Regions from separate parts of the Erythrobacter aurantius genome, predicted to be linked through region 3. Evidence: predicted binding sites of a transcription regulator. Region 3 holds the regulator's gene; each other region holds the start of a gene.
The links. Region 3 encodes LexA, which represses DNA repair genes until DNA is damaged. Its sites were predicted from a motif close to GTTCCNCNCTTGTTCT; they were not measured.
Positions count from the first base shown of each region.

Region 1: the regulator LexA is predicted to act here: its motif matches at 6,000-6,015, upstream of L1K66_RS09635 (ImuA family protein).
Region 2: the regulator LexA is predicted to act here: its motif matches at 3,139-3,154, upstream of L1K66_RS03615 (ribonucleoside-diphosphate reductase subunit alpha).

Region 1 is NZ_CP090949.1:2,026,521-2,034,302, reverse strand. Features, by position in the region: gene L1K66_RS09650 (error-prone DNA polymerase) at 1-3,015, opposite strand, end outside; gene L1K66_RS09645 (PilZ domain-containing protein) at 3,181-3,516, opposite strand; gene L1K66_RS09640 (DNA polymerase Y family protein) at 3,582-5,144, opposite strand; gene L1K66_RS09635 (ImuA family protein) at 5,086-5,964, opposite strand; gene L1K66_RS09630 (sodium-dependent transporter) at 6,073-7,473, opposite strand; gene panB (3-methyl-2-oxobutanoate hydroxymethyltransferase) at 7,609-7,782, shown strand, end outside.
Region 2 is NZ_CP090949.1:722,910-730,691, forward strand. Features, by position in the region: gene L1K66_RS03600 (VIT1/CCC1 transporter family protein) at 1-594, shown strand, start outside; gene L1K66_RS03605 (TraB/GumN family protein) at 672-1,613, shown strand; gene L1K66_RS03610 (alpha/beta fold hydrolase) at 1,752-2,657, shown strand; gene L1K66_RS03615 (ribonucleoside-diphosphate reductase subunit alpha) at 3,217-5,235, shown strand; gene L1K66_RS03620 (hypothetical protein) at 5,217-5,396, shown strand; gene L1K66_RS03625 (PilZ domain-containing protein) at 5,610-5,969, shown strand; gene L1K66_RS03630 (hypothetical protein) at 6,097-6,279, shown strand; gene L1K66_RS03635 (LPXTG cell wall anchor domain-containing protein) at 6,276-6,566, shown strand; gene L1K66_RS03640 (GGDEF domain-containing protein) at 6,593-7,782, opposite strand, start outside.
Region 3 is NZ_CP090949.1:2,240,900-2,248,681, forward strand. Features, by position in the region: gene L1K66_RS10715 (anthranilate synthase component II) at 1-586, shown strand, start outside; gene trpD (anthranilate phosphoribosyltransferase) at 583-1,575, shown strand; gene trpC (indole-3-glycerol phosphate synthase TrpC) at 1,598-2,386, shown strand; gene moaC (cyclic pyranopterin monophosphate synthase MoaC) at 2,650-3,126, shown strand; gene L1K66_RS10735 (molybdopterin molybdotransferase MoeA) at 3,123-4,313, shown strand; gene lexA (transcriptional repressor LexA) at 4,520-5,209, shown strand; gene L1K66_RS10745 (ComEC/Rec2 family competence protein) at 5,238-7,502, opposite strand; gene gltX (glutamate--tRNA ligase) at 7,567-7,782, shown strand, end outside.

The DNA of each region.
Region 1 (7,782 bases), 210 kb from region 3:
TTCGGCCAGTTGCGGACGCAGGAACGCCATCGGATGCGCTTTCAGGCTGAGGCGGGTCGTCTGGTAATCGGCCACCACCTCTTCCGACAGCGGCATTTGCGGCAGGCGGGTGACGCTGCGTTCCGCCCCTTCGTCGCGCTCAGCAGCAGCGCGGAACAGCGGCAGGTCCGGCCCGGCGATCAGGCTGCGCGCATCCCACAGGGCCTGCCGCCGGGTAAGCTCCATCGAGGAAAAGCAATCCGCGCTGGCAAGCCGTTCGATATGCGCCGGAGACAGCCCGGCGCGTTCGCGCAAATCGGCGACATCGCGATAGGCGCCGTTCTCCGCACGCTCCGCGACAAGCTGCGCGGCGACATGTTCGGGCAGCCCGTCGATCTGGCGCAAGCCAAGGCGCAGCGCGATGTGACGATCAAACCGGCCTGACCGGGCGTGGTTTGCCTGCCCGATCTCCTCCAGCGTGCAATCCCACTCGCTGTGGTTCACATCCGCCGGCAGCACCTCCACCCCATGCTCGCGTGCGTCGCGCACGATCTGTGCGGGCGCGTAAAAGCCCATTGGCTGGGAATTCAGCAGCGCCGCCGCGAACGCCGCCGGGAAATGGCATTTGAGCCAGCTCGACACGTAAACCAGATGCGCGAAAGACGCCGCGTGGCTTTCGGGAAAGCCATATTCACCAAAGCCCCGGATCTGGTTGAAGCACCGCTGCGCGAAGTCGCGATCATAGCCGCGCGCCACCATCCGCTCGACCATCATGTCCTGCAGCTCGTCCACCATTCCCCGGCTGCGGAAAGTCGCCATCGCCTTGCGCAACCGGTTAGCTTCGAGGCTGGAAAACTTCGCCGCGTCCAATGCGATCTTCATCGCCTGTTCCTGAAAGATCGGAACGCCCAGCGTCCGGCCGAGAATGCTCGAAAGCTCGTCTGGCGGGCCGTGCGCCGGGCCGGGCGCGGGTATCTGCACGGCCTCCGCGCCGCGCCGCCGTTTGAGATAGGGATGCACCATGTCCCCCTGGATCGGGCCGGGACGGACAATCGCGACCTGGATCACGAGATCGTAGAATTCGCGCGGACGCAGCCTCGGCAGCATGTTCATCTGCGCCCGGCTTTCGACCTGAAACACGCCGAGCGAATCCCCCTTGCGCAGCATCGCATAGGTTTCCGGGTCTTCGCGCGGGACGCTGGCAAGGGTGAGCGCGCGGCCGTGATGCGCCTCCACCAGATCAAGGCATTTGCGGATGCAGGTGAGCATCCCCAACGCCAGCACATCGACCTTGAGTATGCCCAGCGCCTCAATATCGTCCTTGTCCCATTCGATGAAACTGCGTTCGGGCATCGCGCCATTGCCGATCGGCACCGTTTCGGTCAGCGCGCCTTCGGTCAGGATGAAGCCGCCGACATGCTGTGACAGGTGGCGCGGCATGCCGATCATCTGTTCGGTCAGCTTGAGCACGCGCCGCAAGTGCGGATCGGTCACATCCATGCCGGTTTCGGCGGCATGGCGTTCGTCGATCTCGCGCCCCCACCCGCCCCACACCGTGCGGGCAAGCGCACCGGTCACATCCTCCGACAGGCCCATCGCCTTGCCCACTTCGCGGATCGCCATGCGTGGGCGATAGTGGATCACCGTGGCGCACAGCCCGGCGCGGTGACGGCCATATCTCCCATAGATGTACTGGATCACCTCCTCGCGCCGTTCATGCTCGAAATCGACGTCTATATCGGGCGGCTCCTTGCGTTCTTCGGAAATGAAGCGATCGAATAGCAGCTGGTGCTTCGCCGGATCGACGCTGGTGATCTCAAGGCAATAGCAGACCGCGGAATTGGCGGCGGACCCCCTGCCCTGGCACAGGATCGGCGGATCGCAGCCACGCGCGAAATCGACGATATCCTTGATGGTGAGGAAATAGCGCGCAAGGTCGAGCTTCGCGATCAGCGCCAGTTCGCGCTCCAGCGTTTCCGCCACGCTATCGGGCACACCCGAAGGGTATCGCCGCTCCGCCCCGCGCCATGTCTCGACCTCGAGATATTCCTGCGGGGTCATTCCGTCGGGATAAATCTCCTCAGGGTATTCATAACGCAGTTCATCGAGGCTGAAGGTGCAGGCATCAGCAACCTCGCGCGCCGCCGTGATCGCATCCGGCCAGCGCGCGAACAGGCGCTGCATGGCCTCAGACCCCTTGAGATGACGTTCCGCATTGGCGTTCAGCAGGTATCCGGCCTCCGCCACCGTGGTCTTGTGCCGGATTGCCGTCATCACGTCCTGCAAGGGGCGGCGTTCGGGGGCATGATAATGCACATCGTTGGTCGCCAGCAGGGCAAGCCCATGTTCGCGCGCAAGGCTGTCGAGCCGGTCGATCCGGGCGATGTCGTCACCGCGATAGAGATAGCTTGCGGCGAGATGGCGCAGCGTGGGCATCTGGCGGACGAGATGCGGGATGATGTCGGCAAAAGCGGTGGTGACAGGCATCAGCCCCGCATCATCCTCGCGCGAATGGATCGCCACGACATTGCTCGGCACCCGGATCGTGAACGGCCTGTCCAGATCATCCGGCGGCAGCAGGATCAGTTGCACACCTTGTGAATGCTCCGCCAACATCTCCAGCGAGATCTCGCAAACGCCCTTGTCCTGCCATTCGCCATCGAGCGTCCGCATCCGCCCGGCGCTGATCAGGCGGGTAAGGCGGCCATAGGCGGCGCGGTCCTTCGGATAGGCGAGGAAGGCCAGCCCTTCGACCGTTTCGATCCGGCAACCGATCACCGGGCGCAGTTTGAGCGTCCTGGCCTCGCTGTGGATGCGAACCACGCCCGCCATGGAATTGGCATCGGCAATCCCGATCGCGTCATAGCCAAGGGTGCGCGCCGTCATCACCAGATCGACCGCATCGGAGGCGCCGCGCAGAAAGCTGAAGCAGCTGACCAGCCCGAGTTCGACAAAGGGTGCACGCGGCGGCGGTGCGATCAGATCGGGATCGATATACAGCCTTCGCTTGGCCGGGGTAAGCGGGGCGTCAGGCACGGCGAAATCCCGCCCGGACACGCCGCGCAGGGCGCATCGGCGACGCCCATTTCGGATCTGCGCGGAGAGACTGTGGAATCATAAGAACATTGGGTCATGAGGACGAAATGTTCTTATTATGTTCCAATTATCGTTCAGACAAATGCAAAGCCTGCAAGTCCCGGTTCAAAGCCGATGGAGCCGCTGCTTTTCCATTCGGAAATTGTTGCCCGCCGTAGCCACCAGATGATCGAGCACGGCAGGGTGCATCTCGCCGTCAAACCGCACGCCGGCAAAGCGATCCTGTACCCAGGCCACCGTCCCCAGTGGCGCGCTGATATCGCCGACTTTCATCGTGATCCGGTCGCCTTCCTTGGCGAAGCCTCGACTGCCCTTGATCTTGCACCCGCCTTCGGAAATGTCGACCAGATCGACAAAGACAACGCGCGACTGCACCCTTCCCTTGACCATCAGGTCAAGAGGCCGACGTTCAGAGGATCTGTCAGCACGGAAACCTGTCATGGGAAGGTTATCTCACCAACCGGTAAAAAAATCCTGACCGGATGGATAATATGCGATTAGGATTTTCAGGCGGAAAGTCCCTGCAGGAACCAGTCCGGAACCCCTCCCCGCCCATCCGCGGCGTGGCCGTGGCGGTAAATCCAGTAGCGTCGCCCGCTCGCATCCTCGATCCGGTAGTAATCGCGCAGGCGCACGCTGGATCTTTCCCGCCACCATTCGGGCGCGATCCTTTCAGGGCCTTCGACGCGTGCGACCTCATGCACATTGCCGCGCCAGCGAAAGCGCTGGGGGCAGCCATCGGGCGAGGCATAAAGGACGGAAATCTTCTCCGGCCTGTCCAGCAGTTTGAGCGGCCTTGCATGGAATTCGAACGCCCCCTGCAAGGCAGGCTGCGGTTCAAGCGGCGGGCGCCAGGCCTGCGCGCGCTCTGGCAAATGGCTGGCATTGGGAGCCGGGCGACGCACGGCCTGCGCCCCCAACCGCACCGTCAACCGATCGACAAAGGCGGCAAGCGAAGTGCCGTGCCGCTCCGCCGCCTGTTCGACATCGGCCTGCATCATCGCCAGAGGCTCGCTCCAGCTGGCGCACAGTCGCACGGTCTCGATCCCGAAACCGGCATCGACCTTATCAAGCTTTTCCTCGAACAGGCGGGCGATATGCGCCGCCTCCCGCGTTGCCGCCGCCAGCTCGATGCGCAACCCGATCACCTCGCCATCGACGCGCCACAGACCCAGTTCCAACCGCCGCGCCCCTTCGGCCCGCGCCTCAAGTTCGCGCGCCATGTCCTGCGCAAGATCGGCAATCACCCGGTCGAGCAATGAGCGGTGGCGCAGCGGCTCCATCAGGCGGCGTTGCACCAGCGGCATCTGCCGCACCTCGACCGGCAGCAGCGGTTCGGGCACGCGGCCCAGCAGCTGATCGAGCCGTACGAGCGGATTGGCGCTGGGCGATTTGCGATTCCGAAACCGGCGATGCAGCGCGTCGCGCGCAGCCGCCTCGCTGCGGTCAACCGCGCCCGTGGCGATACCGGCCAGATCGCCAAGCCGTTTGAGGCCAAGCCGGCGCAGCACCGTCAGCACATCGTCATCCAGCCTGAGCGCCGCGACCGGCAGATCATCCAACGCGCGCAGCGGGTCCTGATGCGGGTCGATGATCGCATGGCGCGGCCCGTAATGCGCCAGCGCCCATGCCGCCCCCGCCGTGGGTGCGATAGCCGCGCGCACCGCCAGCCTGCGCCTCGCAAACGCCGCCTCGACATCAGCCAGCAGCCGCTGCTCCCCGCCAAACAGATGCGCGACAGCCGTCACATCGACCAGCAAGCCGTCGGGCGGGTCGAGCGCGCTCCACGGCCCCCAGCGGCGCGCCCAGACAGCCAGCGTTTCGAGCATGGCGAGATCACCGGCAGGATCGGATGGCGCGGTGCAAAGTTGCGGGCAAAGCGTGCGCGCATCCGCTAGCATCATGCCCGTCTGCGCTCCGGCATCGCGCGCGGCATCGTTCACCGCATCAATGCGCGGCCCATGCGCGGTTTCGGTGATAAGAACCGTCGGTCTGGTGTCGCAATCCTGCTCAGGCGCGAGCGACAGCCGCCAGCGATCGACCGACAGTCGGGCGCACCAGATGGCCAATATCCGGCGTGGCGGCGTTTGCGGCGGCGTTTGACGGGGCTGATCGGCGGATGTGGAGGTTTGCATCGTCATCGCTCAATATCCATTCGCCCGGTGCGTGGGCGCGTGCGCGAAACAGCCTTGCCTTCCATGCAGGCGCGCCGGGTGCGTCCGCGTTCCAGCGCGGGTGTGAGGACGGAGCCGCTTCGACCTGCCAGCGCATCCGGGCAGAAGACAGGTCAGCCTCCGCGTCGAGCCGCACCAGCCACAGCGCCACGCCATGCTTTTCCGCAGCAAGGCTGAGACGGCGCGATGCGGTGAAGTCGAGCGCGCGCGGATTGCCGGTGATCTCTCCGATCACGCAGGCCAGATCGCGGCACCGCACCCCTTCTTCGAGAGCGAAGAGCGCATCTTCGGGCGTTTTCGCCTCGACATGGATCAGCCGGTCTCGCAGGTCGGGCGGCAATCCGGCGCGAAAGGGGCGGCCCGAACGCTGGATCGCCCGCCTGTCCTGCACCCACAGCACCTGACGGCGATCCTCCACCTCTGCCAGAGGGTCTTCGCCTTGCCCGCCCGCCACCTTCAGCGCGTCACGCGCCAGCGCCAGCGCGAACCCCGCCCCGCTCGCATCATCGGCATGGGCGAATATCTCGCTATGCAGCGGTTGATCGGAAAGACCCGGACGCCAGCGCGCCTCCCGCGCCTTTGACAGCGCGGCAATGTCTTTCGCCGACAATAGCGCAGCAGAACGCCGGATCCCTGCGCCGCCCCCCTTGGGGCGCGACGGAACCGAAAAGGCATCAAGCGCTGTCGCGCTGCGAGGAGGAACAGATATCGTCATAGGAACACCGATAAAGACTCATGCGAGTCTTATTTGTTCCTATTATGTTCCATATATGGGAGACGATTGCAATGCCCGATTCAGGGCCGCAATCGCCTCCGTGAAAGGTTAGCCGAACAGGCCGAAGAACATGATCACTGCCAGAACGGCCGGGCAGACAAACCGCACCAGCGCGCGCCACAACTGGTGCAGCAATCCGTCCAGACCGTTCTCTTGATCAATCAGCCGCGCATCCGCGATCCAACCGACAAAGATACAGGTCAAAATCGCGCCAATCGGCATGAACAGCTTTGCCGTCACACCATCCAGCGCATCGAAGAAATTCGCCTCGGCAAAGATCGGAATGAAGGCGAGCGGACGGAAATCGGCCATGTCGTTGAAAGACAAAGCCGACAGCACGCCCAGCACGGCGGCGCCAAAGCCGACGATCCCGGTCGCCACAGGGCGCGACATGTTGAACTTTTCAAACATCCAGGCGGTGGGCGCTTCGAGCAGCGAAACCGAACTGGTAAGCGCGGCAAAGAAGACCATGATGAAGAACGCGAGGCCGATCAGCGAACCGAACGGCATGGCCTGGAACGCAATCGGCAGCGACTGGAACATCAGGCCCGGCCCGGCGCTGGCCGAAAGGCCGGCTGCAAACACGATCGGGAAGATCGCCAGACCCGCCAAGAGCGCAACCGCGGTGTCCGCTCCGGCGATGATGCCCGAAGTCTCAGCCAGATTGGTGTCGCGATTGGCGTATGCGCCATAGGTCATCATGCCCGCCACACCCAGCGACAGGGAGAAGAACGCCTGACCGACAGCGGCAAGCATGACTTCACCCGTCAGCTTGGAGAAATCGAAGGTAAACAGATAGCTCACCGCATCGCCGAAATTGCCGGTGAAGGCACCATAGATGGTGATGCCAAGGAACAGCACGAAGAACAGCGGCATCAGGTAAACCGCCACCCATTCGATCCCGCTCGAAATACCGCGAGCGACGAAGAACATGGTGATTGCTAGGAACCCGAGGTTCAGGCCGACCATCAATCCGCCATCCCCGAACAGCGCGGGCAGCAACCCTTCGATATCGCTCGGATCGCGCCCTTCGAATGCGCCGCCCGTAAGCCCGGTCTGCACCAGATCACCCGCGAAAACGCCGATGTAATAGACCACCCAACCGCCGACCACACAGTAAAAGCTGAGGATCAGGAAGGCGGCGAAGACACCCAGCGAGGCGAGCACGCTCCACCCCTCGGACGCGTTCGAATCCCGTGCGAGGCGCCGCACGCTTTCAGGCGCGTTGGCCTGCCCGTGGCGACCAACCAGCACTTCGGAAAGCAGCACCGGCAGACCGATCAGCAGAACGCAGAAAATGTAGAACAGGACAAAGGCACCGCCGCCGTTCTCACCTGCTTCGGCGGGGAACCTCCACATATTGCCCAAGCCAACGGCAGAACCCACCGCTGCAAGAATGAACGCACTGCGTGATGACCAGTTTTCGTGGCCTGAACCTGCTGCTGCCATGTCTGAAAATCTATCCTCAATTGACGCGCGCTTCCCCGCGCGGATTCCCTTGTTGCAACCTGTTTGCAATGTTTTGGCGCCGAGGCCAAGGGGCAAGCTTGGTCTTTTGCCTGTGTGGCGCTAGACGCTGGCAACATGTCGACCACATTCCAGCTCGATACGAGCACAAGCCGCGCCAATCCCACCCCTGCGCCGATGAAACGGCTGACAGTGCCGCGCATCCGCGCGCGCAAGGCCGACGGCGTTACCGCTGAACCGTTGGTGATGTTGACAGCCTACACCGCGCGCCAGGCGCAATTGCTCGATGCG
Region 2 (7,782 bases), 1.5 Mb from region 3:
GTGGGCGTCGCCGGAGCTTCTGCTGGCAAGCCCGAAGTGCTGCTGGCTGGAGTCGCCGGTCTTGCCGCTGGCGCGCTGTCGATGGCGGCTGGCGAGTATGTCTCTGTCAGCTCGCAATCCGATACAGAGGCAGCGGACCTGGCGCGGGAGCGCACCGAACTTGCGACCCAGCCAGAGGCCGAACTCGCTGAACTGGCCGGCATTTACGAAGCACGCGGACTGTCGCCCGATCTGGCACGGCAGGTGGCGGAGGAACTGACCGCGCATGACGCGCTTGCGGCGCACGCCCGCGACGAACTGGCAATCAACGATCTTACCCGCGCGCGGCCATTGCAGGCGGCGCTTGCCTCAGCGGCTACCTTTGCGATCGGTGCCGGCTTGCCGCTGCTGGTTGGACTGCTGGTGCCGACCGCGCAGCTGACTTTGGCTGTAGTGATTTCGTCCTTACTTGCGCTGGCGGTTCTGGGTGTCCTGGCTGCAAGAGCGGGGGGCGCGCCGGTATTACGCCCGGTGGCGCGGGTCGTGTTCTGGGGGGCGCTGGCAATGGCGGTCACCTTCGGTGTCGGGGCACTGTTCGGAACCGTGGTTGGCTAGGCCGACTTGTCATGGTGGCGCAGGGCAAGGGCCTGTGTTCACCAACCATGCAGTCTTGCGGCAATAATCACTCTGCCATGCTCACACCATTTCGCTCGATCATGCTGTGCTGTCTTGCATTTGCGCCGCCTGCTTTCGCCCAAAACTCCGCCCCTGACGTAGCCGCATCCCAAAATTCCATCGTTGTCACCGCGCAGCGTTCCGGTGCGCCGATGTGGACGATCGACACCGATAGCGGCACGATCATCCTCGTCGGTGAAATCCGCGCTGTTTCCAAATCGACCCCGTGGTTGCCGGATCGGCTCAAGGAAGCGACGGCGGAATCGCAGCGGGTGATCCTGCGGGCGGCGCCGAAATTCTCTCCCGGGGACGTGCTGCGCCTGATCTTTCGCGGCGGGCGCTTTACCAAATTGCCCGATGGCGCGGTGGCGGCGGATTATCTCTCGCCCGATCAGCGCGCGCGGCTGGCGGCGCTGGAGGCGGAATATGATGTCGATTACGATCGCCGTTCGCTGCTGATGACCAGCTTCGATCTGCTCGCCCGCCGGCTCGATTTCGATGACGAGACAACCGATGACGCCACCGATGTGGTGCGCAAGGCGGCGGACCGCGCCGATGTGCCGATCACGCGGCCCGAACGGTTCCGGGGCGAAGACCTGCTCGACAGCCTCGCCGAGGCGGACCCGGCGAGCCATATCCCCTGCCTCGAAGCGGCGATGGGTGCGACAGAGGCGGGGCAGGAGATCATCCGCGCTCGCGGCGATGACTGGCGCAAGTTCGACATTCCGGCGGTGATGGACAATCCGCTGGAGGTCGCGCTGGGCCGATGCTGGCCGTGGGCGGACGATGAGCTGGGAGAGGAGATCCGCGGCCAGTGGGTCGGCATGATCACCGATGCCTCGCGCGAACCGGGGGTGACGCTTGCCGTGGTGCCGCTGCGGGTGCTGGCGGAGGAGGGCGGCGTGCTCGATCTGCTGGAGCAAGAAGGTTTCGTGATCGGCGGCCCCGTCTGGCGCTGAGTGCGGCCGCCCTCGGTATTGACGGTATTTTCGTGCGAGGCGTTCGCAAAAGCTTGCCATCCGGCGGCAAAGCCGCTTTGAAAGCTCCTACGCAATTACCACGCCCCGCAAGAGGGCGGATCGAGGAGCAACAACACTATGCCGCACATCGGTGCGAACGGGCTTTCCTTGTTTTACGAGGATCACGGAAATCCCGAACATGAACCCATCCTGCTGGTCATGGGCCTTGGCGCGCAGCTGACGCTGTGGCCGGATGAATTCGTCGAGGCGCTGGTAGCGAAAAGCTATCGCGTGATCCGGTTCGACAATCGCGACATCGGCCTGTCCGACAAGATGGAAGGCGCGCGCGCTCCTTCGGTGCCATGGCAGGTGATCCGCCAGAAGCTCGGCTGGCCGGCCAAGGTGCCCTATACGCTGACCGACATGGCCGACGATGCCGCCGGGCTGCTCGATGCGCTCGACATTGCCCGCGCGCATGTCGTCGGCGCTTCGATGGGCGGAATGATCGCGCAGCTGATGGCGGTTCATCATTCGGACAAGCTGCTGTCGCTCACCTCGATCATGTCGACCACCGGCAATCCCAAGCTGCCGCAGGCGGAAAAGCACGCGATCGAGGCGCTGACAGCGCCGCTCAAATCGCTGGACGAGGATGTGGTTGTCGAACACGGCATAAACATCGGCCGGAACATCGGCAGCCCCGGCTTCCCGCCCGATCCAGAGCGCCAGCGCGAGCGCGTGCTCGCCAGGGTGCGTCGCAGCGTCTACCCGCCGGGTCTGCCGCGCCAGCTCGCCGCGATCATCGCCGATGGCGATCGCCGCGCCCGCCTGTCGCGCATCACCACGCCAACGCTGGTGCTGCATGGCGAGGATGATCCGCTGGTCAAGCTGGAAGCGGGGCAGGACACGGCAAAGCACATTCCGGGTGCCAGGCTGGTGACGATCCCCGGCTGGGGCCACGATCTGCCGATCGAGCTGGTTGACCGGCTGGCGAACGAGATCGCGCTGCACGCCAAGGCGGCACGGGCGACCACTCCGCTGGACTGAACCGGGGTTCCACTGTCGAAGCCGTAGCGGCGGAAGGCTGGGGAAAGCCCGGTCTACCGCCGTTTGCCCGGCCGCGCGCAACGCAACAAAGTTGCTGCATGCAGGGCGAAAGATTCAACGGTTGATTCGAAAGATTCAATCACCAAATTTTTCTTCACAGATTCAATTTGGGGCTTGCGCGACCCGCGACTCAGGCTTTCTCCACGCGTCGCGGCGTTGCAGCATGATAATACACCGCCTTCGCATGTCGAATCGTGGTTAATCTGCCGTTGACCGGACTCCCGCGCTGATTCATCATCTGGTGGTTCGGTTCGCAATGGACCCCCCAAAGATAGTGATTTCTCTCACGCCCAAGCTTCTGATGCGAAGGCGCGACCGGGGGAGGAGTCGCTGACAAGTCTGGGGATGCGCTGTGGATCGGGGATAGGTCGATGGACAAGTCCGGGGGCAATCTGGGGCCAGTCTGTCGATGAATAGGTGCAGAACAGAATCGGAACATGGCGCGCTATCCGCTAAAAGGGATCGCCAGACCGATTCGAAAGACGCGAACGGGGCTAAAATGGAATTCAAGGCAAGTGACGAAGTGCTGAGCGACGCAGAGACAGGCGCGCCAATCGCCACAGAAGAAAAGAATGCAAAGGCCGTTACGATGGAAAAGCCCGACACCGGAAGCGACGCCCTGATCGCGGCAAAGAGTGCGGAAGCGCTCGGCAACGCGATGGCCGCAGCCGCCAAGGAGGCCGCCCAGCCCGACAGCAAGAAGATCAACGATCGCCGGTTCGACATCCAGACCGACGAATCGCGCGATGCCAACCTCACCGAATTCGGCAAGGAAACGCTGACTGATCGTTACCTGCTTCCCGGCGAGAAGTATCAGGATCTGTTCGCGCGCGTCGCCGATGCCTATGCCGACGATCAGGATCACGCGCAGCGCCTGTATGATTACATCTCGAACCTGTGGTTCATGCCCGCCACTCCGGTTCTTTCCAACGGCGGCACCAGCCGCGGCCTGCCGATCAGCTGCTACCTCAATTCGGTAGAGGACAGCCTCAACGGCATCGTCGGCACCTGGAACGAAAACGTCTGGCTCGCATCCAAGGGCGGCGGCATCGGCACCTATTGGGGCAATGTGCGCGGCATTGGCGAACCGGTGGGCCTCAACGGCAAGACCAGCGGCATCATCCCCTTCGTGCGGGTGATGGACAGCCTGACGCTGGCGATTTCGCAAGGCTCGCTGCGGCGCGGCTCGGCAGCGTGCTATCTCGACGTTTCGCACCCCGAGATCGAAGAGTTCCTCGAGATCCGCAAACCGTCAGGCGATTTCAACCGCAAGGCGTTGAACCTGCACCACGGCGTGCTGCTGACCGACGAGTTCATGCAGGCTGTGCGCGACGGGGCCGAATTCGAGCTGAAGTCGCCCAAGACCGGTGAAGCTCGTGGCAAGGTCGATGCGCGTTCGCTGTTCCAGAAGCTGGTCGAAACCCGGCTGGCCACGGGTGAACCCTACATCGTGTTCTCCGACACGGTGAACCGCATGATGCCCAAGCATCACCGCGATCTGGGCCTGAAGGTTTCAACGTCGAACCTGTGCAGCGAAATCACCCTGCCGACCGGGATCGACCATCTCGGCAATGATCGCACGGCGGTGTGCTGCCTGTCCTCGCTCAACCTTGAAAAGTGGGACGAGTGGAACGGCGACAAGCGCTTCATCGAAGACGTCATGCGCTTCCTCGACAACGTGCTGCAGGATTACATCGACCGCGCGCCGGACGAGATGGCCCGCGCCAAATATTCCGCCGAGCGTGAACGTTCGGTCGGTCTCGGCGTGATGGGCTTCCACTCCTTCCTCCAGATGAAGGGGCTGGGTTTCGAAAGCGCGATGGCCAAGGCGCTGAACCTCAAGATGTTCAAGCACATCCAGGCCAAGGCATCCGAAGCGTCGATGCTGCTCGCACAGGAGCGCGGGCCGTGTCCGGATGCTGCCGAAATGGGCGCGATGGAGCGTTTCAGCTGCAAGATGGCGATCGCGCCGACCGCGTCGATCAGCATCATTTGCGGCGGGACCAGCGCCTGCATCGAGCCGATCCCGGCAAATATCTACACCCACAAGACGCTGTCGGGATCGTTCATCGTCAAGAACCCGTATCTCGAAAAGCTGCTCGACAAGAAGTCGAAGAATTCGACCAATGTCTGGAACTCGATCCTCGAAAAGGGTGGATCGGTGCAGCATCTCGATTTCCTCACGCCCGAGGAAAAGAGCGTGTTCAAGACCAGCTTCGAAATCGACCAGCGCTGGCTGCTCGAATTCGCTGCCGACCGTGCGCCCTATATCGATCAGGCGCAGTCGCTGAACCTGTTCATTCCGGCTGACGTGGACAAGTGGGACCTGATGATGCTGCACTTCCAGGCATGGGAGAAGGGCATCAAGTCGCTCTATTACCTGCGTTCGAAATCGGTCCAGCGCGCAGGCTTTGCCGGCGGGGTCGAAGCCGACAACACATCGGACGCGGCCAAGATCGAACTGATGGCGCAGGCCGGCGAACAGACCGATTACGAGGAATGTTTGAGCTGCCAGTGATCGCCCGATTGCTGTCACTGCTGATAGAGGAAAGCCCCCGCGAACAGGTGTTCGTGGGGGCTTTTCTTTTGATCGGAGGGCTTTTGATCCTTCCGTTCATGCTGTCATACCTGATCCAGCTTGCGCAGTGGGTGCACTCGGGTTGGTCCCATCATGGCTGATGGAAGATCGCTTGGCGGGCGACGCTCGGCCTGATGTCGATAGCCTGCGGTTGGATCGCTCTGCTGGGTGCGGCCAAGCTGTCGGTCTATGGTCTCGTGCGCGCGGGGATCATGCATGATCCCTGGCAGTCATAGCCCGAAGGGATCTTTTTTCAGCGACCCCTAGTCCCGATTTTAAAGTGCATTAAGGGGCTCTACCTAACCGTCAGGTCTATGAAAACACGCCAGTCTTCACGCAAGAAAATCAACTTGCCGGGCCGGTATATTTCCGGTTCGGGCGAATTGCAGGATGTCGTGCTGCGCGATCTTTCGCCCAGCGGCTGCCGTTTCGATCTCGGCTTGCGCCGACTGACGCAAGGGTCGCCACTGCAGATATATGTTGCGGGCACCGGGCCGCACCGGGGGATCGTCAAATGGGTTGCCGGCGGCGAGGCAGGGCTGGGCTTCCTCGTACCGCTGCCGGAAAGCCAGTTCGGCCGATTTCAATCGAGCCACATCCCCGACCCTGTCGATCGCAATATCGGCGTCGGCCTTGATGATATCGGCCAGATCAAGCCGCAGCGTTTCTGCTGACACGCATGACCTGCGCCGCGCCGGGCGCAACCCCCTCGCACTTCGCTGAAAATTGTGCCAGTCTCCCGATCGGGATCAGAGACGGGCGCAGGCGTGGATCGCTGCGTCATCGACGGGAGTACACGATATGACGCCGCAACTCTGGATCGGCATAGCGGGCACGGTGTTCGCGCTCTTCTTCATTCTCAACGGGATGCGCCTGTCAAAAGGGCCCGAAGGCCATGCCGCCAATGCCGGACGCCTGCACATCGTGATGGCGGGCACTTTCCTGCCGATCATGTGGATGGTGATCATGATGGGGTCGCTGTGACGACAACAGTAAGAATATTGGGAGCGGCGGCGCTTGCGCTGCTGCTGTCCGCCTGTGCGAGCCAGATTGATGCCGGGCTTTCGTCCGGCCCGGATGTGCCGGGTTTCTGGTGGGGGCTGTGGCACGGCTTCATCTTCCCGTGGAGCTGGATCGGCTCGCTGTTTTCCGATGACATCGCGGTTTATGCGGTGCCGAACACCGGCGGCTGGTACGATTTCGGGTTCTTCCTCGGCATTACCGTGCTGGGCGGGGGCAGCTTCTTCGGATCGAAGAAGCGTAACAATTAACCCGCCGAGTGCGGCGGGAGGGGTGATTAATCCGCCGGGCGCGGCGGGATGAATGCCCCTTCGGCTTCGACGATAACGACCTTGTTGCGGCCTTCGTTCTTGCCGCTGTAGAGCGCCGCGTCGGCCATTTCGAGCAACTCTTCGCGCGGCAGCATGATTGCCGCTGGGGCCACGCCGACGCCGACTGATGCGGTGACCAGCGAACGGTCGCTTTCGCACACCGGGGTCAGGGTCGCGGCGACGGTCTGGCGCACATCTTCGGCGATGGCACGGATCTTCGCGGCTTCGCGCTTGCGCACCGCACCGACGAATTCCTCGCCACCGTAACGCGCGACGATGCCGCCCGCCTCATCGAAAATGTCCTGCAGCGCGCTCGCGACCAGTTTCAGGCAATAGTCGCCTGACTGGTGGCCGTGGGTGTCGTTGAAGGCCTTGAAGTGATCGAGGTCGATCATCATCAGCGCGATCAGATCGTCGGCGCGGCCATGCTCGCCCGGAGCCACTATCTCGGTTTCGAACTGACGCTCGAAACAGCGGCGGTTGGCGATTCCGGTGAGCGGGTCGGTTTCCGACAGCAGCTGGAGCGAGTGATTGGCTTTGAGCAACTCGCGGCTGAAGATGCGGGCGCGCAGGTTCAGCAGGAAGTTGTGCTGCCGCAACCGTTCGAACCGTCCCGCCACCGGCAATGTGCCAGCAGCGGCGAGCGCGAAGACGACGACGGTATCGGCATAAAGCATCAGGAATTCGCTTCCGTGCAGCGCGATCACCCCGGTTGCGACGATGATCGCGGACGCGTCGAAAATCACGAGGCCGCGCAGGGAATAGGGCAGCATCATGTTGGCGATGCCCACCACAAGGATCGTTGCGAGCAGATATCGCGGCGCGAGATCGGGCGGCAATTGCAGGGCGAGGTGCACGATCACCGCGATGAAGGCGATCGGTGCGGCGCCCACGCAAAAGGCGAGCGCCTGTGTCCAGCCACGCGCTCCGGCGATCAGGCCAGCCAGCGTCAGCGGCGCCACCGCCACCACGCGCAGGATCGCGCCTTGCTCCAGCATGTCGGGATTGACGATGAGGTCGACCGCAATCGTCGCCATGCACAGCAGCAGGCCGAGCAGGAACAGGAAATGCTCCTCGCGATACAGCCGGTCGATCACTTCCTGGCGATAGAGTTCGGCAACCGCGGCGGGCCAGCGGCGCAAGGGCAGGCGTTCCT
Region 3 (7,782 bases):
CATCGACAATTACGACAGCTTCACCTTCAACCTGGTCCATTATCTGATGGAGCTAGGCGCAGAAGTGCGGGTGGAACGCAATGACGCACTGTCCGCCTCGCAGGCGCTGGCCACCAATGCCAACGGCTTCCTAATCTCGCCCGGCCCCTGCACGCCGAACGAGGCCGGAATCAGCCTCGATCTGGTGGCGGCCTGCGCCGATGCGGGAAAGCCGCTGCTGGGCGTGTGCCTCGGCCACCAGTCGATCGGCCAGTTCTTTGGTGGCAAGGTGGTGCGCGGCGGGTTGATGCATGGCAAGACTTCGCCGGTTACGCATGACGGGACGGGCGTTTTCGCAGGCGTCCCCTCGCCCTTCACCGCGACCCGCTATCACTCGCTGATCGTTGAGGACATTCCCGATTGCCTCAGCGTCAATGCCCGCTCTGACGACAATCACGTTCAGGGCTTCCGCCATGCCGAGCTGCCGATCCACGGGGTGCAATTCCACCCGGAAAGCATCGCGACCGAGCACGGCCATTCGCTGCTCGCCAACTTCCTGAAGATTTGCGGGATCGACACGCAACTGCCCGAAAGGCTCAAGGCATGAAGACCCTCCCCCTTGCCGTTCCGCACATGAACGAAGCCGAGGCCGAGGAAGTTTTCGGCTGGATCCTCGACGGCGAAGCGACTGACGAGGAAATCGCGCGGTTCCTGCTCGCCATGACAGAGCGGAGCGAAACCGCTGATGAAATCGCGGGAGCGGCGCGGGCCCTTCGCGCGCGGCTCATCCCGATCAATGCCCCCGAAGGCGCGGTCGATTGCTGCGGCACGGGCGGCGACGGACACCATACGCTCAACGTTTCGACCGCCGTCAGCCTTGTGGTCGCGGCCTGCGGCGTTCCCGTTGCCAAGCACGGCAATCGCGCCGCATCGTCCAAATCGGGCGCAGCGGACACGCTCGAGGCGCTGGGCCTCGGCATGGACGCGGCCGGACGCACGGCGGAAAAGACGCTCGCGGAAATCGGCATTTGTTTCCTGTTCGCGAAGAACCACCACCCGGCGATGGGCCGCATCCAGCCCATCCGTCAAAGGCTTGGCAAGCGGACGATCTTCAACCTGATGGGGCCGCTGTCCAATCCGGCTGGTGTTACCCGCCAACTGATCGGCATTGCCCGCCCCGGCTATGTCCCGATCTACGCGCAGGCCAAGGCCAAGCTGGGGACAGAGCGTACCTTCATCGTCTCAGGTGACGAAGGACTGGACGAACTCAGCCTGGCGGGCGGGAACGAGCTGGCCGATGTCATCGGCAATGATTTCGAGATGCGGCGTATCGACGCGAGCGCGGTGGGCGTGCCGCATGCCCCGGTTGAGGCGATTCGCGGCGGCGATGCTGTCCACAATGCCAAGGCGCTGAAGGCGCTGCTGGACGGCACCCCCGGCCCCTATCGCGATGCCGTGCTACTCAATGCCGCCGCCACGCTGGTGGTCGCCGGCAAGACCGCTGACTGGGCCGAAGGCGCGGCGATGGCGGCAGAGGCACTCGACAGCGGAAAGGCGCGCGATCTGCTGGCCGACTGGATCAGGATGGCGGCGTGACCCAGCACCCTTGGTATTTGCAATGAACAAGCTCGAAGAAATCTGCTCCGCAAAGCGCGAAATCGTCACCGCTCGCAAGGCGGCGATTGCTCGTGCCGATTTCGAATCCGCCGCCGCGACCCGCACCGCTCCGCGCGGATTTGAAGCTGCCTTGCGCTCGCGCGCTGAAACCGGCTTTGCCCTGATCGCCGAAGTGAAGAAGGCGAGCCCGTCAAAAGGGCTGATCCGCGCCGATTTTCAGCCTGCACAGCACGCCCGCGATTATGAAGCGGGCGGCGCTGCCTGCCTCTCCGTCCTGACCGACGCCCCTTTTTTCCAGGGGCATGAGGATTATCTGGTTGAAGCCCGCTCTGCCTGCGCCCTGCCCGTGCTGCGCAAGGATTTCATGGTCGATCCGTGGCAATGTCTCGAAGCACGCGCCATCGGTGCGGACGCGATCCTGATCATCGTCGCGGCGCTGGAAGACACCGCCATGGCCGAAATCGAGGCCGCTGCGCGTGATCATGGCATGGACGTGCTGGTGGAAGTGCATGACGAGGCCGAGTTGGAACGCGCCGCCAAGCATCTGCAAAGCCGCCTGATCGGGGTCAACAATCGCGATCTCAAGACCTTCACCACGTCCCTCGCGGTAACCGAAAGGCTCGCCCCGCTCGCACCGGAAGGGACGCTGCTGGTCGGGGAAAGCGGGATCAACACCCATGCCGATTTGGAACGGCTGGCGAAAAGCGGGGTGCGCACCTTCCTTGTCGGGGAAAGCCTGATGCGCGCCGATGATGTCGCGGCGGCGACAAGGACCCTGCTGCAAGGGTGACAAAGCGGTGGTGCGAAAGGTGACAGTCCGATCCTGTGAAGGTGACACTTTGGCGCGAAAGATGACACTTTCCTCGCAAGGGTGACACTTTGTGTGCCATCATTTTTCGGCCTGTCCTACAGGGGCCAAAAATGCAAAAACCCGCGCATGAGCAAGCGTTTCCCCATGGCTTTGATCCGGCAGAGCGGCACCCGTGCGCCTGACGGTGCAGTTTTTTTCTCCAGGACAGTGTTCCACCTGTTCCATCCTGTAGGGTTTGGCGCATGAGCGGCCTCACCCATATCGGCCCGGACGGTGCGGCGAACATGGTGGATGTGGGCGGGAAGTCCGCGACTCACCGGGTGGCCATCGCCTCGGGACGCATCGCCATGTCCGCTGCCGCGCTGGAGGCGATCCGCTCGGGCGACGCGCCCAAGGGCGATGTGCTCGGCACTGCGCGGATAGCCGGGATCATGGCGGCGAAGCGCACCGGGGAACTGATCCCGCTGTGCCATCCGCTCGCGCTTGACGCGGTGAATGTGGACTTCGCTTTCGAGGAAGACGGGATCCGCGCCACCGCCACCGCTTCGCTGACGGGCAAGACCGGGGTGGAGATGGAAGCGATGGTGGCCGTCTCCACCGCGCTGCTGACCGTCTATGACATGGCCAAGGCGATCGACAAGGGCATGATGATCGGCGAGGTTCGCCTGATCGAGAAGCGCGGCGGCAAATCCGGCCACTGGAAGGCCGACGAGGCATGAGCGCGCTGCTGACGCTGGAGGAAGCGCAGGAGCGGCTGCTGGCGCTGGCGCCTGCCCTTCCCGCCACCACGGTGGAGATCGGGCCGAACTTGGCAAACCGCTATCTCGCCAGCGATCTCAAGGCTCTGCGCACCCAGCCCCCGGCGGACCTGTCGGCGATGGATGGATATGCGATTGCAGGCGAAGGGCCATGGGAGCGGGTGGGTGAAAGCCGCGCTGGCGGCCCTTTCGAAGGGACACTTGCCCCCGGTCAATGCACCCGCATCTCAACCGGCGCGCATGTGCCCGACGGCGCGGACCGCATCCTCATCCAGGAGAACGCGGAGATTGCCGGAACCAGCGTCGCGCTTACTCCGGGTGAGGCCTTGCCGACGGCGGGGCGGCATGTGCGCAAGGCCGGGTTCGACTTCTCCACTGGCGACACGGTGCTGAAGGTCGGCACGCAGCTCACGCCCGGCGCAATCGCACTCGCGATCGCAGCGGGTCATGTGCAGGTCCCCGTGCTCACGCCGCCGCGCGTGGCGGTGCTCGACAGCGGAGACGAACTTGCGCCGCTGGGTGCGGAGGTGAGAGAGGACCAGATACCGGCAAGCAACGGCGTCATGATCGCTTCAATGCTGCAAGCCTTGGTCGGGGAAACGACCGCGCTCGGTCCTGTGGCGGACGATCCGGCGGCGCTGGCGGACGCGCTGGCCAAGGCAGAGGGGCACGAGATCCTTATCACCTCCGGTGGTGCTTCGGTGGGCGACCACGACCTGATCCAGCAGGCACTGAAGGACTGGGGTGCCGATCTTGCGTTCTGGAAGGTGGCAATCAAGCCGGGCAAACCCTTGATGGTGGCAACGCGCGGGGAAACCGTTGTGCTTGGCCTCCCGGGCAATCCGGTGTCGAGCTTCGTCACCGCCTTCCTGTTCGCGCTGCCGCTGGTGCGCAAGGCGATGGGCGCTGCCTCTCCCTTGCCCCGCGTTTCGCAAGCGGTCTGCGCGGAAGCATTACCTGCAACCGGGAGCCGCCGCGAGTTCCTGCGCGGGGTAAGCGAAGGCGGCAAGGTGCGGCTGGCGGCATCACAGGATTCGAGCGCCCTGTTCGCATTGGCTCAGGCCAATTGCCTGATCGACCGGGCTGCGGGTTCTCCCGAAACCAAACCGGGAACGTCTGTTCCTGTGTACAACCTCCAGAATGGCTGAGTTCTGAGGGTTTGCGGACGATGTGTGCTTGACTTGGCGGAACAGGTTGCCTATTCGTTCCGCATTCGTTCACCATATCGGTGCGCGAACAGTGCTTCGCACCGCACCCTGCCCCTCGTTGGGAAGGCGTGCCTCTGGGAGCGCGCCATTCCAGCACCGTGCGGCAAGGATGCCGTGCGCCAAGGTGCGCCTAAACGGAGTTTGCCATGTTGACCGCAAAGCAGCATGAACTGATCCGCTTCATCCAGCAAAGGCTGGAAGAAACCGGCATTTCACCCAGTTTCGAGGAAATGAAGGAAGCCCTCGATCTCAAGAGCAAGTCGGGCGTCCACCGCCTGATCTCCGCGCTTGAGGAACGCGGCTTCATCCGTCGCCTGCCCAACCGTGCGCGCGCACTGGAAGTGATCCGTCAGCCAGAGGATGCGACCCCTGCGCCGCGCTCGACGAAGCCGGCCAATGATGCCGCGCCTGTCGTCATGCCCAAGGCCCCGAGCATGCCCTCCCCGGCGAATGACGTGATCGAGATACCCTTGCACGGCAGGATCGCTGCAGGTGCCCCGATCGAAGCCCTCGAAGGGCAAAGCTCATTGCCTGTGCCCGCCGCGCTACTCGGCCCCGGAGAGCATTACGCACTTGAGGTTTCGGGCGATTCGATGATCGAAGCCGGCATCTTCGACGGCGACTTCGCGCTGGTTCGCCGCACCAACACCGCGCGCGATGGCGAAATCGTGGTTGCGCTGGTCCGCGGCGAGGAAGCGACGCTCAAGTATCTCTACAAGGATGGCGGAATGGTCCGGCTCGATCCGGCAAACGCTGCCTATGATCCGCAGGTCTACGGCCCGGATGAAGTCCAGGTTCAAGGCAAGCTGGCAGGGCTGCTTCGGCGGTACCACTGATTGCTGCGGGGCGCGGTGAGATGGCGGGCTATCTGCCTGCACCGCGCCACCAGCCATGTTCGCCCTGCGCTTCGGCGACGCTGGTAACGCGTCCGGATGACAGGTTGAGCGCCAGACCGCCGGTTCGCTCGAGCAAGCGCCGGTCCGCCTTGAGCCAGCGCGGCTTGCAGGATCGTGGCAGGAACCGGTCCGCAACAACGATGTCCGCCTGTTCGCAAGCAGCCGCCAGTGCGCGTTCCTCAATGAGTTCACGGTTCCGCGCGAGCAACAACGTCCAGTCGCGTCCACCGCGCTGAATAGTCATCACGCAGAACTCGGGAGAACAGCGCGCCCCCTCCCACTGCACAAGAGGAACAGGTTCGCTCGCAACACTCGCCAACTCCATCAGATTGTCACGCGAATAGGACGAGTTGCTATCCCGCAACGAAAGCAGTTCCCGACTCCCATCGGCGCCAGGCACCGTGATGCCGACATGCCGACCGTCACGGCCAATGAGAACATCGGGGATCGGCGTCGCCAGCAACATCATGGTTGCGACGACAGCAGGGATCAGGCCCAGCAAACGCGCCCGCCCGCTCCAAAGCGCCAGCCACAGCCCTCCACCGGTGAACAACGCGATCACAAGCCCGCTCATCTGCGGCATCAGCTTCACCGAACCCGGCTGCTCGGCTGTGAAATGCGCGATCCCGAGCAAGAGATCGAGCGAGGCTTGCACCAGCCACCAGAAAGGCCCGCCCATGCCGATCAGATCGAACAACAATCCCAACGCGATCAACGGCATCGCAATGAACGTGACCAGCGGAATCGCGATCACATTGGCAAAGGCACCGTAAAGCCCCGCCCTGTGGAAGTGGAAAAGGACGATCGGCATCAGCGCGATTTCGATCACCATCCCCGTCACGAACAGCATGAAGGCGCCGCGAAGCACCCTCTTCACCCACTTCTCCTCACGCGGTGCGAGAAATGCCTTCGCCGGACCACTGCTGTGCAAGGCGACAATCGCAATCACAGCCGCGAAGCTCATCTGGAAACTCGGGCCGATCACACTTTCAGGCCACAGCAGCAGCACGAAGACCGCAGCCACAGCCACCATGCGCAGCGAAAGCGCATCCCGCCCCAGGGCCAGCGCCATCAAGACCAGCATGGCAGCAGCACAGCTTCGGACCGTCGGAACTTCCGCTCCTGTGAGCAAGGTGTAGCCAATTCCGACGACCGCCCCGACCGCAGCAGCAACCACGGGCAATCGAACCCGCAAAGCTACGGCCGGAAACAACGCCAAAAGCTTCAACGCAACCAGATAACCTGCCGCAATCACGGCGCTGACGTGCAGCCCGCTGATCGAAAGCAGGTGCGTCAACCCGGCATCGCGCATCGCGTCTTCATCGCTTTCGAAGATCGCCCCTCTGTCCCCGCTGGCAAACGCCGCTGCAATCGTCCCGGCTGAGCCGTCCACTCTCGCGCGAACATGAGCCGCCAACCAGCGTTGGACTGCAGCGAGGCCAGTCGCCCTAGGTGCTGCCTCGACTACCTCAACCGAACCGATAACGCTTCCGGTGGCGGAGAGCCCCTTGAACCATGCGGCGCGCGCGAAATCGTATGAACCGGGCAACATGGGGCTCGCCGGCGGCATCAGGCGGACACGCATCCTTACAACAGCGCCTTCGGCAACCATGGCCGGAGAGGCCGTGGTCGCCTGCGTGGGACCAAAGGGCAAGGCATCTAGTGGAACATTCACCCTGATCTTCCGGCTTTGGGCCGTTTCCGCGTCCCTCACCGCCAATGTCAGCCGGATGCGATCCTGCGCAGGCTGATCTTCACGCTCGAGCACATAGCCCTGAATCCGCTCGACAACAGGCCGTTCAATCGCTGGTGCCCCGACAATCTCCGACCGCGCCCAGATCACCGCCATGCCGATCGCGAAGACCAACGAGCAGACGATGACTGAGCGGCGAAGGTGATCGCGATCGGGCCGATCAAGCCAAAGCGCCAGTGCAACCAGAGCCAAGAGCGCCGCCAGCCCCATGGTTGAAGTCCATTGCCATGGGCCGGGCAAGGCGAACCAGGCGAGGATGCCTGCGGAAAACACCACAGCCAGCCATGGCGCGCGGTCAAAGCCGGAGTTCGCAAGAAAGCGCTCCGCACCGGCTGCCGCCATGTGCGTGACGCTGGACAATCCGCCGCCCCTTTGCCACAGGCGCGTTGCAGGCTTTTGCAGCCCTGACGGTACGCCGCCCACGGCGATTGATCCGCCATCGGCATCGCCCGCAATCGGAATTATCGGCGCATCAGCCATTGGCCATCGTGCCCCTTGGGTTCGGCCTTTTCGGATGCAGCAAGTGAATAGGAAATAAGCGCTTATGGCAAGTCCAGCGGCACAAAGTCCCGGCACCGGTCAGGTGGTCACCCGCTTTGCCCCCTCGCCCACCGGCTTCCTTCATATCGGCGGGGCGCGTACAGCCCTGTTCAACTGGCTGTTTGCACGGCATCATGGCGGCAAGGCGCTTTTGCGCATCGAGGATACGGATCGCAAGCGTTCCACTCAGGAAGCGATCGACGCGATTATCGACGGGCTC